Regions from separate parts of the Cupriavidus sp. FW306-01-F10A genome, predicted to be linked through region 3. Evidence: predicted binding sites of a transcription regulator. Region 3 holds the regulator's gene; each other region holds the start of a gene.

Region 1 (5,340 bases), on a different contig from region 3:
GAACGAATCGATGATGTAGGCCTGGCCCAGGTCGGGGCCGACATTGCCGATCTGCGACAGCGCGCAGCCGCCCAGCCCGGCAATGCCGGCGCCGAAGGCAAAGGCGTAGCTGTCGACCTTCCAGGTGCGCACGCCGACGCAGGCCGCCATGGTGCGGTTCTGCGTGGTGGCGCGCACGAACAGCCCCAGCCGCGTGCGGTTCAGCACCGCCCACGCCACCGCCACCACCGCAAGCGCGAACAGGATGATGACAATGCGGTTGTACGGGATCACCAGGCCCGGCATCCATTCGATGCCGCCGCTCATCCACGCCGGGTTGGCCACTTCCACGTTCTGCGCGCCGAACAGCGTGCGCACCGCCTGCATCAGCAGCAGGCTCACGCCGAAGGTGGCCAGCAGCGTTTCCAGCGGGCGGCCGTACAGGTGGCGCAGCACCAGCCGCTCCAGCACGAAGCCCACCAGCGCGGCGGCCAGGAACGAGGCCGGCAGCGCCGCCGGCAGGTACCAGTCGAACGCACCCGGCGCGTAGGCGCGGAACAGCGACTGCACCACGTAGGTGGCATAGGCGCCGATCATCAGGAATTCACCGTGCGCCATGTTGATGACGCCGATCAGGCCATAGGTGATGGCCAGCCCGAGCGCGGCCAGCAGCAGCACGCTGCCCAGGCTCAGGCCGGCGAACAGGTTGCCGATCAGCTCGGCGCGGCGCTGGTCGCTGCGCAGCGTGTCCAGCGCCTGCTGCGCGGCCAGGCGCACGTCGGCATCGGGCTCGCGGTAGTTGCCGGCGCTGTCGCGCTCCACCAGCGGCGCCAGCTTCTGGCGGCTCTGCGGGTTGCTGTCGCTGCCGAGGATGCGGATGGCTTCAAGCCGCGCGTCATGCGCTGCGGGGTCGGCCGGCTCGGCCAGCACCAGGTTGGCCCAGATCACGTCCAGGCTGGTGCGCAGGCCGGCATCGGCCTCGTTCTTGCGCGCGGCTTCGACCGCGGCGCGCGAGGCGCTCTCGGGCTGGTCGCGCAGCGTGGCGATGGCCTGCGCGCGCACCGCGATATCGGGCGACTGCAGCAGCAGGCTGCTGGCGGCGCTGTCGACCAGCGCGCGCAGGCTGTTGTTCAGGGTCAGGGATTCGAGCTCGTCGGCTTTCACCGCGACCGGCTTGCCGGTAATGGCATCGACGGTCTTGCCGCCATCCTGGCGCACCATGCCGACCGACGGCGCATATTGCAGCGCGTCGTCCTGCAAGGCCTTCAGGATCGGACCGGCCTGTTCCGGCGAGGCCTTGGCCAGCGCGGTCAGCGCCGCGGTCTTGGCATCGAAGTCGTCTTCGGCCAGCGGCTTCAGCTCGGCCTGCGTCAGCGCCGCGGCCCACGGCGCAGCCGCCAGCAGCAGCGCCGCCAGCAGGGCGTGCAGCCATGGCAGGATGGAAACGGATAAGGGATTGCGCATAGGTGCTGGCGAGTTGCGGAATGAGTGTTTGGGGAGAAGGCAGGTGTCCATGACGAAGCGCTTGCCATCTGGCTGGCAAGCGCCTGCCCTCTCCCCCAGCCCCTCTCCCGCAAGCGGGAGAGGGGAGCCAACCGGCAGCGGGTGGCCCGGCTTACTTACATCACCTTGTCCGGCTTGCCTTCGTTACCCGCGATGAACGGGCTCCACGGCTGCGCGCGCACCGCCTTCGGCGTCTTCCACACCACCGAGAACTGGCCGTCGCCCTTCACTTCGCCGATCATCACCGGCTTGTACAGGTGGTGGTTCTCGCCCATGGTCAGCGTGAAGCCGTCCGGTGCCTTGAAGGTCTGGCCGTACATGGCGGCGCGCACCTTGTTGGTGTCGGTGGTGCCGGCCTTCTTCACGGCCTGCGCCCACATATGGATGCCCACGTAGGTGGCTTCCATCGGGTCGTTGGTCACACGCTTGTCGCCGCCGGGCAGGTTGTTGGCCTTGACCCATGCCGCCCACTGCTTGCGGAAGGCGTCGTTCTCGGGGTTCTTGACCGACATGAAGTAGTTCCATGCGGCCAGGTGGCCCACCAGCGGCTTGGTATCGATGCCGCGCAGTTCCTCCTCACCCACCGAGAACGCCACCACCGGCACGTCCTTGGCCTTCAGCCCGGCGTTGCCAAGTTCCTTGTAGAACGGCACGTTGGAGTCGCCGTTGATGGTGGAGATCACCGCGGTCTTGCCGCCCTGCGAGAACTTCTTGATATTGGCGACGATGGTCTGGTAGTCGCTGTGGCCAAACGGGGTGTAGACCTCTTCGATGTCCTTGTCGGCCACGCCCTTGCTCTTCAGGAAGGCGCGCAGGATCTTGTTGGTGGTGCGCGGGTAGACGTAGTCCGTGCCCAGCAGGAAGAAGCGCTTGGCGCCGCCGCCTTCCTTGCTCATCAGGTATTCCACCGCCGGAATGGCCTGCTGGTTGGGCGCTGCACCGGTGTAGAAGACGTTCTTCGACATCTCTTCGCCTTCATACTGCACCGGGTAGAACAGCAGCGAGTTCAGCTCTTCGTAGACCGGCAGCACGGATTTGCGCGACACCGAGGTCCAGCAGCCGAAGGTCACCGCGACCTTGTCCTTGGTGATCAGCTGGCGCGCCTTTTCCGCGAACAGCGGCCAGTTCGAGGCGGGATCCACCACCACCGGCTCCAGCTTGCGCCCCAGCACGCCGCCGCTCTTGTTGATCTCGTCGATGGTCATCAGGGCCACGTCCTTCAGCGACGTCTCCGAAATGGCCATGGTGCCGGACAGCGAGTGCAGGATACCGACCTTGATCGGTTCCTTGGACTGCGCCATGGCCAGCGGGCTGGTACCGATCATTGCCGCGGCGGCTATCGCCGACAGCTTCAGCATGTCACGTCGTTGCATTTGCAGCTCCCGTTTATGGTGTTAGTCAGGGACTACGCTCCCCGGGTGATGCTTCTGCAACTAGCGTGCCATGGAGGCAGGCCGCCTGATACCCACCGCACCCCCGGCAGATGGCGTGCTGGCGCGGCGCGCAGGCGCTGCCGCCGCCCACGATCGCGCATCCGCACCAGAGCAGTGCAGGCGGCGCACGCACCACTCCCGTGCATCTGCGCAATTCCGTGCGGGCGGCATGCGCAAGGCACCAGGCGCTGCGCGTCCCCGCACCAAGGCCGGGCGTCATGCCCCAAGGCAGGCGACGGGCAAAAAAAAACGGGGCCCCTTGCAGGGCCCCGCTCTCGATGCCAGGACGTTGGTCCTTACATCACCATCATGTTGGCATTCAGGTTGTGCATGATCCACAGCGAACCCGCCACCACGATCACCAGGATCAGCGCCGTGAACAGCAGCGCGATCACGTTGCTGCGCTGCTCGGACGACGTGTCCAGGTGCAGGAAGTACTTCAGGTGGACCAGGATCTGGACCGCGGCCATGCCGAGGATGATCCAGAGGATGGTGCCCTTGTCCATGCTGCCGTCCATCACGAGCTTGAACGGGACCACGGTCAGGATCACGGCCAGGATGAAGCCGATTGCGTACGACTTGAAGCTGGCGTGGGTGTCATGACCCGCGTGCGAGTCGTGCGAATCGTGGGCGCCGTGCGCCGCCGGTGCGTTGTGTTGTGCCATCACAGATGTCCCATCAGGTAGACCACGGTAAACACGCCGATCCAGACCACGTCCAGGAAGTGCCAGAACAGCGACAGGCACATCAGGCGCTTGCTCAGGGTCGGGGTGATGCCCTTCTTCGACAGTTGCCACATCAGCACGATCATCCACAGCATGCCGCTGGCGACGTGCAGGCCGTGGGTGCCGACCAGCGTGAAGAACGACGACAGGAACGCGCTGCGGCCCGGGCCGGCGCCTTCGGCGATCAGGTGATGGAATTCGTTGATTTCCATCGCCATGAATGCCGCGCCCAGCAGGAACGTGATGCCGAGCCACACCTGCACGCGGCTCAGGCTGCGGTTCTGCAGCGAGATCATCGCCATGCCGTACGTGATCGAGGAGAACAGCAGGATGAAGGTCTCCACCAGCACGTAGTTGAGCTCGAACAGCTCCTTCGCCGACGGGCCGCCTGCCAGTTCGCCGCGCAGCACGGCGAAGGCCGCGAACAGTCCGGCGAAGATGATGCAGTCGCTCATCAGGTAGATCCAGAAGCCATACACCGTATTGGCACTGGTATCGTGGTGCGCATGGTCATGGCCATGCGCGTCGGCTTTGGCCGGTGCGCCGGCCTGCGCGGGGATGCGGTCTAGGACTTGAGTCGACATGGTTCTCAGGCTTGCGAAGCAATGCGCTGCAGATGGCGCGTTTCGATCTGCTCGACCTCGGTGGCCGGCACGTAGTAGTCGATATGGTCGTCGTTGCTGCGGTGGATGAACGCCCACACCATGCCCACCAGGCCAACGATGGCCATCCACCAGATATGCCAGGTCAGGGCAAAGCCGAACACCAGGCTGAAGGCGCCGATGATGAAGCCCGCGCCCGTGTTCTTGGGCATGTGGATCTTCTCGTAGCCTTCGGTCGGCAGCGTCTCGCCACGGGCCTTCATGTCGGAGAACGCGTCCAGGTCACGCACCACCGGGGTGTGCGCGAAGTTGTAGAACGGCGGCGGCGACGAGGTGGCCCACTCCAGGGTACGGCCGCCCCACGGGTCGCCGGTCACGTCGGCCAGCTTCTTGCGGTCGCGGATCGACACCACGATCTGCAGCACCTGGAAGAAGATGCCCAGCGCCACGAACACCACGCCGACCACGGCCAGGTACAGCCACGGCGTCCAGGCCGGGTTGTCGGTGTGGTTCAGGCGGCGGGTCATGCCCATCAGGCCCAGCACGTACAGCGGCATGAAGGCGAAGTAGAAGCCGACCAGCCAGCACCAGAAGGCGCACTTGCCCAGCCGCTCGTTCAGCGTGAAGCCGAACGCCTTCGGCCACCAGTAGGTGATGCCGGCCAGGTAGCCGAACAGCACGCCGCCGATGATCACGTTGTGGAAGTGGGCGATCAGGAACAGGCTGTTGTGCAGCACGAAGTCAGCGGCCGGCACGGCCATCAGCACGCCGGTCATGCCGCCGATCACGAAGGTGATCATGAAGCCCAGCGTCCACAGCACCGGCGAGGTCATCTGGACCCGGCCGCGGTACATGGTGAACAGCCAGTTGAAGATCTTCACCCCGGTCGGGATGGAGATGATCATGGTGGTGATGCCGAAGAACGCGTTGACGTTGGCGCCCGAGCCCATCGTGAAGAAGTGGTGCAGCCACACGATGAACGACAGCACCATGATCGCGGCGGTCGCGTACACCATGCCCTTGTAGCCGAACAGCTTCTTGCCCGAGAACGTGGCGATCACTTCAGAGAAGATGCCGAACGCCGGCAGGATCAGGATG
Region 2 (5,340 bases), on a different contig from region 3:
CGGTCAGCTCGGAGATATCGAGCATGGCCCACCAGCCCTGCTCGGCCACCTCGGCCGATTGCGGCAGGAGCGAGGTCTGGTAGTTGACGTCGAGCATGCGCGCAGTGTTCTCCGCGCGCTCGGTGTAGCGGGCCATCCAGAACAGGTGGTCGGCGGTGCGGCTCAGCATGTGGGCTCTCCTGGCGTGGCGGCGGTCGCCATGGCGGTCGTTGCGGCGGTCATCACGTGGTTCGCGTTCATCGTTCCAGCACCCAGGTGTCCTTGGTGCCGCCCCCTTGCGAGGAATTCACCACCAGCGAGCCTTCGCGCAGCGCCACGCGGGTCAGCCCGCCTGGCACCATGCGCACCTCCTTGCCCGACAGCACGAACGGGCGCAGGTCGATATGGCGCGGCGCGATGCCCGACTCCACATAGGTCGGGCAGGTCGACAGCGCCAGCGTCGGCTGCGCGATGTACTGCTCCGGGCGCGCCTTCACCACTTCGCGGAAGGCATCGATCTCGGCCCGCGTGGCGGCCGGGCCGACCAGCATGCCGTAGCCGCCGGCGCCGTGGGTCTCCTTGACCACCAGTTCTTCCATATGGTCCAGCACGTACTGCAGGTCGTCCGGGCGCCGGCACATATAGGTCGGCACGTTGCTGAGGATGGCCTCTTCGCCCAGGTAGAAGCGGATCATGTCGGGCACGTACGGATAGATCGACTTGTCGTCGGCCACGCCCGTGCCGATGGCGTTGCAGATGGTCACGTTGCCGGCGCGGTAGACCGACAGCAGGCCGGCCGCGCCCAGCGAGGAGTCGTGGCGGAACACCAGCGGGTCGAGGAAGTCGTCGTCGACGCGGCGGTAGATCACGTCGACGCGCTGCGGGCCCTGCGTGGTGCGCATGAACAGGTGGTCGTCCTCGACGAAGAGATCGCTGCCTTCGACCAGTTCCACGCCCATCTGCTGCGCCAGGAAGGCATGCTCGAAGTAGGCCGAGTTGTACATGCCCGGCGTCAGCACCACCACGGTGGGATCGGCAATGGCCTGCGGCGACACCCCGCGCAGCATGTCGAGCAACAGGTCAGGATAGTGGGCCACCGGCGCCACGCGGTTGCGCGCGAACAGGTCCGGGAACAACCGCATCATCATCTTGCGGTTTTCCAGCATGTACGACACCCCCGAGGGCACGCGCAGGTTGTCTTCCAGCACGTAGAACTCGCCCTCGCCGGCGCGCACCACATCGATGCCGGCCACGTGCGCATAGATGTCGTGCGGCACGTTGACGCCTAGCATCTCGGGCCGGTACTGGGCGTTGTTGTAGATCTGGTCGGGCGGGATCACGCCGGCGCGGATGATGTCCTGGCCGTGGTAGATATCGTGGACAAAGCGGTTGAGCGCGGCCACGCGCTGGCGCAGCCCTTTTTCCAGCAGCGCCCATTCGCTGGCCGGGAAGATGCGCGGGATCACGTCGAACGGAATGGTGCGTTCGGTGCCGCTGTTGGCTTCATCCTTGTCGCCGTAGACGGCAAAGGTAATGCCCACGCGCCGGAAGATCAGGTCGGCCTCGGCGCGCTTGTTGCCCATCGTGCCTTCAGACTGCCGCGCCAGCCAGTCAGCGAAATGCCGGTAATGCGCGCGCACCGCGCCTTCAGGCAATGCCTGCCCCGCCTGGATAACCCATTGCGCCCTGTCCGTGCGCCAGTCCAGCATCTCGTCGAAATACCGCCCCGCCATGATGGCCGTTCCTCCATGTCGCGGGCTTCCGGTGCTACCGCTTCACTGCGACTTCGGGGTCGCTACCGGCTGCCCTGGTTTTGCCCTGGCTTTCCTGTCCCCAGCCCGCCGCGCCTGCCCGTTCGGGACGCTCACGGCGATACTGTCGAGTCACTGGCCCTTTCAGCATACCCGTACCGGCGAAACCCGCAAGCTGGCGGGTGCCGGCCGGCACGGAAAGTGAACTAGCAAGATGTCTGCCAGCGCACGCAAAAACGGCCGCCAGCCAGGCTGGCGGCCGCTTGCGGGCTGCACGGGCACGGGGCCGGCCGGAACGGTCGGCGAGGTCAGCAGGTCAGCGCGCCGCGGCGGCGCCCTGCGGCACCGTGGCCTGCAGGATGGTGGCGACCAGCGCCTCGGGCGACTGGCGGATGTCGAGCACCAGCGCGTCGCTGGGCTCTTCCAGCGTATCGAACTGGCTTTGCAGCAGGTCGGGGTTGAAGAAGTGTTCCGTGCGCGCGGACAGGCGCGTGCCGATCAGCGATGCATCGCCCTTCATGAAGACGAAGGTCACGCCGCCGTCGGGCGGGGTCAGCCGGTCGCGGTAGGCCTGGCGCAGTGCCGAGCAGGTGAACACATGGGTGCGGCCTTCGGCCCGGGCCGCGTCGATGGCTGCGCGCATGGCCGCCAGCCACGGCCAGCGGTCTTCGTCGGTCAGCGGGACGCCGGCGTGCATCTTGGCCTTGTTGGCGTCGCTGTGGAATGCATCGGCGTCATGGAAGCCGCAGCCCAGTCGCTGCGCCAGCAACTGGCCGACCGTGGTCTTGCCGCTGCCGGAAACGCCCATCAGGATATAGATCATGTCTGCTCCGTCGGTCTTGGTATCGGATGGTGTCGCCATCCTTGTCTGTCCTTGTCGGTCCAGCTGGACGTCCTTGCGGCGGCGCAAAGACGCCCGGGGGCGCTGCCGCCCCGCAGGGAACTTCAGGGGAAAATCGGCCTCAGGCCTGGCTATTGTGCGACGGTTTGCGCCGCTGCGGTACGTTGGCGCCCGCCTGCGCCGGCCCCGGCATCCGCCTCGGACAGGTCAAGTGCGCTGCCGCCCTCTTCCGCGATGCGCGCGTGGCGCCGGAACAGGCCGAACAGGCCGCGCCCCAGGCTGAATTGCGCGAAATCGTCGTCCGGCGCCGCGGCCAGCTCGCGCGCCGCGAATTCGCCTTCGTCGCCCAGCCACTGCAGCGTGCCGGCAACGGCATCGACACGGATGCGGTCGCCGTCGCGCACGCGCGCGAGCGCGCCGCCGGCCAGCGCCTCGGGGCCGACGTGGATCACCGCCGGCACCTTGCCCGACGCGCCGGACATGCGGCCGTCGGTCACCAGCGCCACCTTGTGGCCGGCGTCCTGCAGCGCGCCCAGCACCGGGGTCAGGCGGTGCAGCTCGGGCATGCCGTTGGCATTCGGCCCCTGGAAACGCACGACCGCGACCAGGTCGCCGGTCAGCTCGCCCGCATCGAAGGCCGCCTGCAGCGCCTCTTGCGCATCGAACACCCGCACCGGGGCTTCGACCACGCGGTGCTCCGGCGCCACCGCCGAGACCTTGATCACGCCGCGGCCCAGGTTGCCCTGCATCAGCCGCAGCCCGCCCTCGGCCGAGAAAGGCTCCGCGGCCGTCGCCAGCACCTGTGCGTCGCCGCTGTGCGCCGCGCCGTCGCGCCAGCGCAGCACGCCGTCGGTCATCACCGGTTCCTGCGCATAGCGGGCCAGCCCGGGGCCGGCCACGGTCTGCACGTCCTCGTGCAGCAGGCCGGCCTGCAGCAGTTCGCGGATGACGAAACCGGCGCCGCCCGCGGCATGGAAGTGGTTCACATCGGCCGAGCCATTCGGGTAGACGCGCGCCAGCAGCGGCGTGATGCGCGACAGCAGGTCGAAATCGTTCCAGTCGATGACGATGCCCGCGGCGCGCGCCATCGCCACCAGGTGGATGGTGTGGTTGGTGGAGCCGCCGGTCGCCAGCAGGCCGACCATGGCGTTGGCAATGGCGCGTTCGTCAACAATGCGCGCCAGCGGCAGGTATTCGTCGCCGCGCGCGCGCAGGGCGATCGCGCGTTGCGCGGCCGCCGCGGTCAGCGCATCGCGCAGGCCGCTGTCCGGGTGCACGAAGGCCGCGCCCGGCAGGTGCAGGCCCATGATTTCCATCAGGAACTGGTTGCTGTTGGCGGTGCCGTAGAAGGTGCAGGTGCCGGCGCCGTGGTAGGCCTGGCATTCGGCTTCGAGCAGCGCGTCGCGCCCGACCTGGCCGGTGGCGTAGAGCTGGCGCACGCGCGCCTTCTCCTTGTTGGGCAGCCCGCTGGCCATCGGGCCCGCCGGCACGAACACCATCGGCAGGTGGCCGAACTGCAGCGCGCCCATCAGCAGGCCGGGCACGATCTTGTCGCACACGCCCAGCATCAGCGCCGCATCAAAGGTGTTGTGCGACAGCGCCACCGCGGTGCCCATCGCAATCGCATCGCGCGAGAACAGCGACAGCTCCATGCCCGGGTTGCCCTGCGTGATGCCGTCGCACATCGCCGGCACGCCGCCCGCCACCTGCGCCACCGCGCCCACCGCGCGCGCGGCCTCGCGGATCACGGCGGGGTAGCGCTCGTACGGCTGGTGCGCCGACAGCATGTCGTTGTACGCGGTGACGATGCCCAGGTTGGGAGCATGGTCGACGCGCAGCTTCAGCTTGTCGTTGGCCGGCAGTGCGGCAAAGCCGTGCGCCAGGTTGGCGCAGGACATGCCGCGCAGCGGCCCCAGTTCAGCCTGGGCGCGCTCGCAGCGGGCAAGGTAGGCGGCGCGGCTGGCGCGGCTGCGCGCAACGATACGCTCGGTGACGGCAAGAAGCTCGGCATGGACGGCAGAAGGCATGGCGGAGACGTTCCTTGTGGGCTTGGTGGCGGCGCGGCAATACCGCGCCATCGATTGTAGATTTTCTACAGATCACCGCCATTATACCGAGCGCGAGCACCCCGTCGACCCGCTCATGCATCACAATTGCGCAGAAATTCCCGAAATCATGGCAAACCCCGAGGGCGGACGATGCACCATTTCGGGCAAGATGCGGCGCCATCCGATGTAGAATCTCTACATATCCGCAACCCCAGACACTGCCTCCCTGCCGCCATGCGCGACCGAATCCTAGCCGTCTACGACACGCTCCGCCCTTCTGAACGCCGCCTGGCCGACTATGTCGCCCGGCATGGCGCCGCCGTGATCCGGCTGTCGATGCCCGAGCTGGCCGAGCGCGCCGGCGTGTCGCAGCCCACCATCGCGCGCTTCTGCGCGGCGCTGGGCTACGACGGCTTCCGCGAATTCAAGCTGCAGTTCGCGCAGAACGTCGGCGGCGGCACACCCTTCGTGCACCAGGATGTCGCGGCCGACGACCGCCCCGCGGACATCGCCGGCAAGGTCTTCGACCGCACCATTGCCACGCTGATGAGCGTGCGCAACGCGCTGTCGGCCGACCAGATCGAGCATGGCATCCAGCTGCTCGCCGGCGCGCGCCGTATCGAGTTCTACGGCTGCGGCAACTCCGGCATCGTCGCGCTGGACATCCAGCACAAGTTCTTCCGCCTGGGCATGCCGACGGTTGCGTATTCCGACCCGCACG
Region 3 (5,340 bases):
GGCCCGCCATGCGCGCGTACGAGCCGGATCGCCCGCCGGTCACCGCCCGCGCCGATATGGGCCGCATGAACGCCGAGGGCTCGGTGATCGACCTGTACGGCAACGGCTTCGTCATGCGCCAGCAGGGCGTGGACGTGTCCAAGGACCCGCAGCTGACCGCCGCATCCAGTTATTTCCAGCTGCTGGTCAATGACGACATCGTCAAGACCGACAAGCCGGTCAAGCTGACGCGCGGGCCGTCGGTGATGACCGCCAACGGCCTGATCTTCAACAACGTCACGCGCGAAGTACAATTGCTCGGCAATGTACGCGGCACCATCATCACCGGGCCGACCCCGGGCCGCGCGCCGGGGTCCTGAGCCCCGGCCCGGGGGCCGCACCAACCCGCACCAACGTACCCAGACGCCCTCAAGCAACCCTGCCAACATGACTGCTTCCCTGACGACATCGTCCCGTCGACGCACCGCCCCGGCCCTGCTCGCCCTGGCCATGGCCTTCGGCCTGCTGGCCCAGCCCGCCCTGGCCGAGCGCGCGGACCGCGACAAGCCGATGGTGCTGGAGGCGGACAACGCCAGCTACGACGACGTCAAGCAGATCTATACGCTGACCGGCAACGTGGTGCTGACCAAGGGCACCATGATCCTGAAGTCCGACGCCGCCGAACTGCGCACCGATCCCGAGGGCTACCAGTTCGCGGTGGCCACCGCCAAGCCGGGCAAGCAGGCCTACATCCGGCAGAAGCGCGAAGGCGTCGACGAATACATCGACGGCTGGGGCGACCGCATCGAGTACGACGGCAAGCAGGAGTACTCCAAGCTGATCGGCAATGCCCGCATGGCGCGCCTGCAGGGCGCCAAGCAGGTCGACGAGATCCGCGGCGCGGTGCTGACCTACGACAGCCGCAAGGAGTTCTACACGGCTGCCGGCGGCGGCAGCGGCGACGCCGCGGCCGCCAATCCGTCCGGCCGCGTACGCGCGGTGCTGTCGCCGCGCCAGGACCAGAAGGCCGGCGCCACGGGCAGCAGCGGCTCGCCGCTGGACCTGAAGCCAGCGCCCGCGCCTGCCAACAAACCCTGACGCCTGGCGCCGGCTGCGTGCATCGCATGCGGCCGGCGCCGGAAACGCCTGAACGCCAGACTGTGCCAATGACCGATACCGCAACCATCGCCGACAAGCCTTCCGTCGAAGCCTCCACCGTCCTTGCCGGCGGCAGCACCCTGGTCGTGCGCCACCTGAAGAAGCGCTATGGCTCGCGCACGGTGGTCAAGGACGTCTCGCTCGACGTGAAGAGCGGCGAGGTGGTCGGCCTGCTCGGGCCCAACGGCGCGGGCAAGACCACGTCGTTCTACATGATCGTGGGCCTGGTGGCGCTGGACGAAGGCGATATCGTGCTCGACGGCGACCACATTAGCGGCCTGCCGATCCACGAGCGCGCGCGCATGGGGCTGTCGTACCTGCCGCAGGAAGCCTCGGTATTCCGCAAGCTCAACGTCGAAGAGAACATCCGCGCGGTGCTGGAGCTGCAGCTGGACAAGGGCAAGCCGCTGGCCAAGGCCGAGATCGAGCGCCGCCTCGATTCGCTGCTCGACGACCTGCAGATCGCGCACCTGCGCAACAACCCGGCGCTGTCGCTGTCGGGCGGCGAGCGCCGCCGCGTGGAAATCGCGCGCGCGCTGGCGTCGTCGCCGCGCTTCATCCTGCTGGACGAACCCTTCGCCGGCGTGGACCCGATCGCCGTGGGCGAGATCCAGCGCATCGTCAGCTTCCTCAAGGCGCGCAATATCGGCGTGCTGATCACCGACCACAACGTGCGCGAGACGCTCGGCATCTGCGACCACGCCTACATCATCAGCGAAGGCACGGTGCTGGCCGCGGGCCAGCCCGAGGAAATCATCGCCAATGACGCAGTGCGGCGCGTCTACCTGGGCGAGAACTTCCGCATGTGATGCAGCGGCCTGCCATGGAGCGGCAGGCCTATTCGCGGGCGCACGTGGGCCTGCCACAGCCAGCAGCGATCAGACCGCATAAGCGATAGCAATTTCCGTTCCAACAACGGAAAGATGCGCATAGAATAGGTCGCATGAAACCGTCGCTACAGCTCCGCCTTTCCCAGCATCTGGCCCTGACCCCGCAACTGCAGCAGTCGATCCGGCTGCTGCAGCTTTCCACGCTGGAACTGCAGCAAGAGGTCGAACAGGCGCTGACGGAAAACCCTCTGCTCGAACGTGAGAACGACTGGATCGAAAGCCCGCTGCGCGTTGCGGCCGACGGCTCGGTCAACCTGCAGAGCGCACCGGCGCCCGCGCCGGCAGAGCCGCAGGGCAATGGCGAGGCCCGCGCCGATGGCGCGGCTGACGACGACAGCTATGGCGACAGCGGCAACGGCGACGACTATGGCAGCGGCGACTGGAGCCTGGACGACTTTGCCCGCCGCCCCCAGGGCGACGAGGATGAAAAAACGCCGATGCAGCTGCGCGAAGCCGAGCCCACGCTGCGCGAGTACCTGATGGAACAGCTCACGCCGCTGAAGATCTCCGCGCGCGACAAGGGCCTGGCCATCTTCCTGATCGAATCACTCGACGATGATGGCTACCTGAGCGCATCGCTTGAGGAGATCTGCACGGAGTTGCCGGAAGAACTCGAGTTCGAGATCGAGGAAGTCCACGCCATCCTCACGCTGCTGCAGAGCTTCGACCCGCCCGGCGTGGGCGCGCGCAACGCCGCCGAGTGCCTGGCCCTGCAGTTGCGGCGCCTGACGCACCCGCAGCGCGAACTGGCCCTGAACATCGTGACCAACCACCTGGAGTTGCTCGCAGTACGCGACTACACGCGGCTGAAGAAGGCGCTGCAGGTCGATGAAGCGGCGCTGAAGTCCGCACACGAACTGATCCGCTCGCTGGCGCCCTACCCCGGCCATGCATACAGCCGCCCGGAGGCGGACTTCGTGGTGCCGGACGTGTTCGTGCGCAAGGGTGGCGGCGGCTGGATCGCGCAGCTCAATCCGGATGTGATGCCGAGGCTGCGCATCAATGACATGTATGCACAAATCCTGCGTGGCGCGAAGGGTGAGTCCGGCACCGCCGGGCTGCAGCAGAAGCTGCAGGAGGCGCGCTGGCTGATCAAGAACATCCAGCAGAGGTTCGACACAATCCTGCGTGTCTCGCAGGCCATTGTCGAGCGTCAAAAGAACTTTTTCAGCCACGGCGAAATCGCCATGCGCCCCTTGGTTTTGCGGGAGATTGCCGATACACTGGGTTTACACGAGTCAACCATCTCCCGGGTGACGACCAATAAATATATGGCAACGCCGATGGGTACTTTCGAACTGAAGTACTTCTTCGGCAGCCACGTGTCCACCGAAACCGGTGGCGCGGCTTCATCAACGGCCATCCGCGCCTTGATCAAGCAACTGATAGGAGCCGAAGACCCGAGGAATCCCCTTTCCGACAGTCGCATTGCCGAACTGCTGGGCGAACAAGGCTTCGTTGTCGCACGCCGCACCGTTGCCAAGTATCGCGAAGCCCTGAAGATCCCCGCAGTCAATCTCCGCAAGTCTTTGTAGCCGAGCCCACCGCCTGCCTGGTGAGGCTCTTTCAGAAGGAGAAGCGCTATGAACTTCAAGATCAGTGGACACCACCTGGACATCACGCCCCCTCTGCGTGAGTACGTGGAAACGAAGCTGGAGCGAATCGTCAGGCATTTCGATCAAGTCATTGGCGTTAGTGTGCTGCTCTCTGTCGACAACCATAAGGAAAAGGACCGGCGTCAGTACGCGGAAATCAATCTACATCTCAAGGGCAAGGACATCTTTGTCGAAGCGCATCACGAAGACCTGTATGCAGCGATCGACGCACTCGTCGACAAGCTGGACCGTCAGGTGATCCGCTACAAGGATCGCGTGCAAGGCCACGACCGCGAAGCGGTCAAGTACCAGATGGCCGCAGCGCAAATGCAGCAATGACCGTGCCCGGCAGCCCCGCAGCGGGCTGCTGAATCAGGATTGAACAGGCAAGCCGCGCCACGAAGCGCGGCTTTTTTGCGCCCTCGCGTTCCCGGTTGCCGCCGGCATGCCGCGCCCGCACTGGCGGCGCGGCCCGGCTGTGGCGCCGGAGCCAATGCTTTTCACCCGAATGAGCAAGGGTGTTCGCAAGCGCAGCGCCAAGGTGTATGCTGCGCCATACAAAGAGAGGGAATCCTGGCCGTGCCCCGCACCGGTGCACCGGCTCCCCGCCGCGGAGGCACGATTGCATCACCATGTATCGTTCTGCACCGGCTTGCCCCGTTGCGCTGCACAATGCGGGAGTAGTCGCTGCTCTATAATGGGCCGGACGCCTCCGGCCAGGCCAACGGCAGGCCGGAGCCAGCCCACTGCCCGGCGGGGCGGTCCGCCCGCTAACTGAAATCCTGCGCATCGCCCATGAATCGTTTGGCCAAATTGCTGCCACCCGGCAACATCACCCTCGACGTCAGCGTCACCAGCAAGAAGCGTGTGTTCGAGCAGGCCGGGCTCCTCTTCGAGAACAACCATGGTGTGGCGCGCGCCATCGTGACGGACAACCTGTTCGCGCGCGAGTCGCTTGGATCCACCGGCCTGGGCGCCGGCGTGGCAATCCCGCACGGCCGCATCAAGGGCCTGAAGCAGCCGCTGGCCGCGTTCATGCGCCTGGCCGAACCAATTCCGTTCGAATCGCCCGATGGCAAGCCGGTATCGCTGCTGATCTTCCTGCTGGTGCCCGAACAGGCTACGCAGCAGCACCTGGAAATCCTATCCGAAATCGCGCAACTGCTTTCCGACCGCGACATGCGTGAAGGGCTGGCCACGCTGCCCACGCCCGATGCCGTCCATCAGTTGCTGATCGCATGGCATCCCTGATCCCCTGATCCCCCAAGCGGGCCGGCACCAGACCGGGCAGGCGCCAAGGCGCTTCGCAAAACCGCCCCACCAGTCATACCGCATGGAACTCACCGGCGTCACCTCCCAGTCCATCTTCGACGACAACGCAGCCGACATCAAACTCTCGTGGGTGGCCGGCCTGGAAGGTGCAGACCGCGCCTTCGACGTGGAGTTCGCCCGCGAAGCCACCTCCGCCGCCGACCTGGTGGGCCACCTGAACCTGATCCACCCCAACCGCATCCAGGTGCTCGGCAAGCCCGAGATCACTTATTACCAGCGGCTCGACGACGAGACCCGCAAGCGCCAGATGGGCGAGCTGATCCTGCTGGAGCCGCCCTTCCTGGTGATCGCCGACGGCATGGAGCCGCCGCCCGACCTGGAACTGCGCTGCACGCGCTCGTCCACGCCGCTGTTCACCACGCCGGTGTCGTCGGCCGCGGTGATCG

The links. Region 3 encodes sigma-54, which starts transcription at its own class of promoters, with help from an activator protein. Its sites were predicted from a motif close to TGGCANGNAANCTGCTTT; they were not measured.
Region 1: urtA (urea ABC transporter substrate-binding protein) is a predicted target of sigma-54. The motif match lies at 2,909-2,926, and genes of this name have one in related genera.
Region 2: AC3WLF_RS30880 (circularly permuted type 2 ATP-grasp protein) is a predicted target of sigma-54. The motif match lies at 1,937-1,954, and genes of this name have one in related genera.

The regions. Positions count from the first base shown of each region.
Region 1 is NZ_JBYSYA010000002.1:97,061-102,400, forward strand. It holds gene urtB (urea ABC transporter permease subunit UrtB) at 1-1,443, opposite strand, end outside; gene urtA (urea ABC transporter substrate-binding protein) at 1,599-2,855, opposite strand; gene cyoD (cytochrome o ubiquinol oxidase subunit IV) at 3,212-3,580, opposite strand; gene cyoC (cytochrome o ubiquinol oxidase subunit III) at 3,580-4,224, opposite strand; gene cyoB (cytochrome o ubiquinol oxidase subunit I) at 4,230-5,340, opposite strand, start outside.
Region 2 is NZ_JBYSYA010000043.1:17,897-23,236, forward strand. It holds gene AC3WLF_RS30875 (alpha-E domain-containing protein) at 1-169, opposite strand, end outside; gene AC3WLF_RS30880 (circularly permuted type 2 ATP-grasp protein) at 237-1,712, opposite strand; gene AC3WLF_RS30885 (gluconokinase) at 2,047-2,553, opposite strand; gene edd (phosphogluconate dehydratase) at 2,703-4,598, opposite strand; gene AC3WLF_RS30895 (hypothetical protein) at 4,597-4,809, shown strand; gene AC3WLF_RS30900 (MurR/RpiR family transcriptional regulator) at 4,854-5,340, shown strand, end outside.
Region 3 is NZ_JBYSYA010000004.1:114,557-119,896, reverse strand. It holds gene lptC (LPS export ABC transporter periplasmic protein LptC) at 1-359, shown strand, start outside; gene lptA (lipopolysaccharide transport periplasmic protein LptA) at 427-1,077, shown strand; gene lptB (LPS export ABC transporter ATP-binding protein) at 1,146-1,946, shown strand; gene AC3WLF_RS07835 (RNA polymerase factor sigma-54) at 2,081-3,562, shown strand; gene hpf (ribosome hibernation-promoting factor, HPF/YfiA family) at 3,611-3,961, shown strand; gene ptsN (PTS IIA-like nitrogen regulatory protein PtsN) at 4,418-4,873, shown strand; gene hprK (HPr(Ser) kinase/phosphatase) at 4,956-5,340, shown strand, end outside.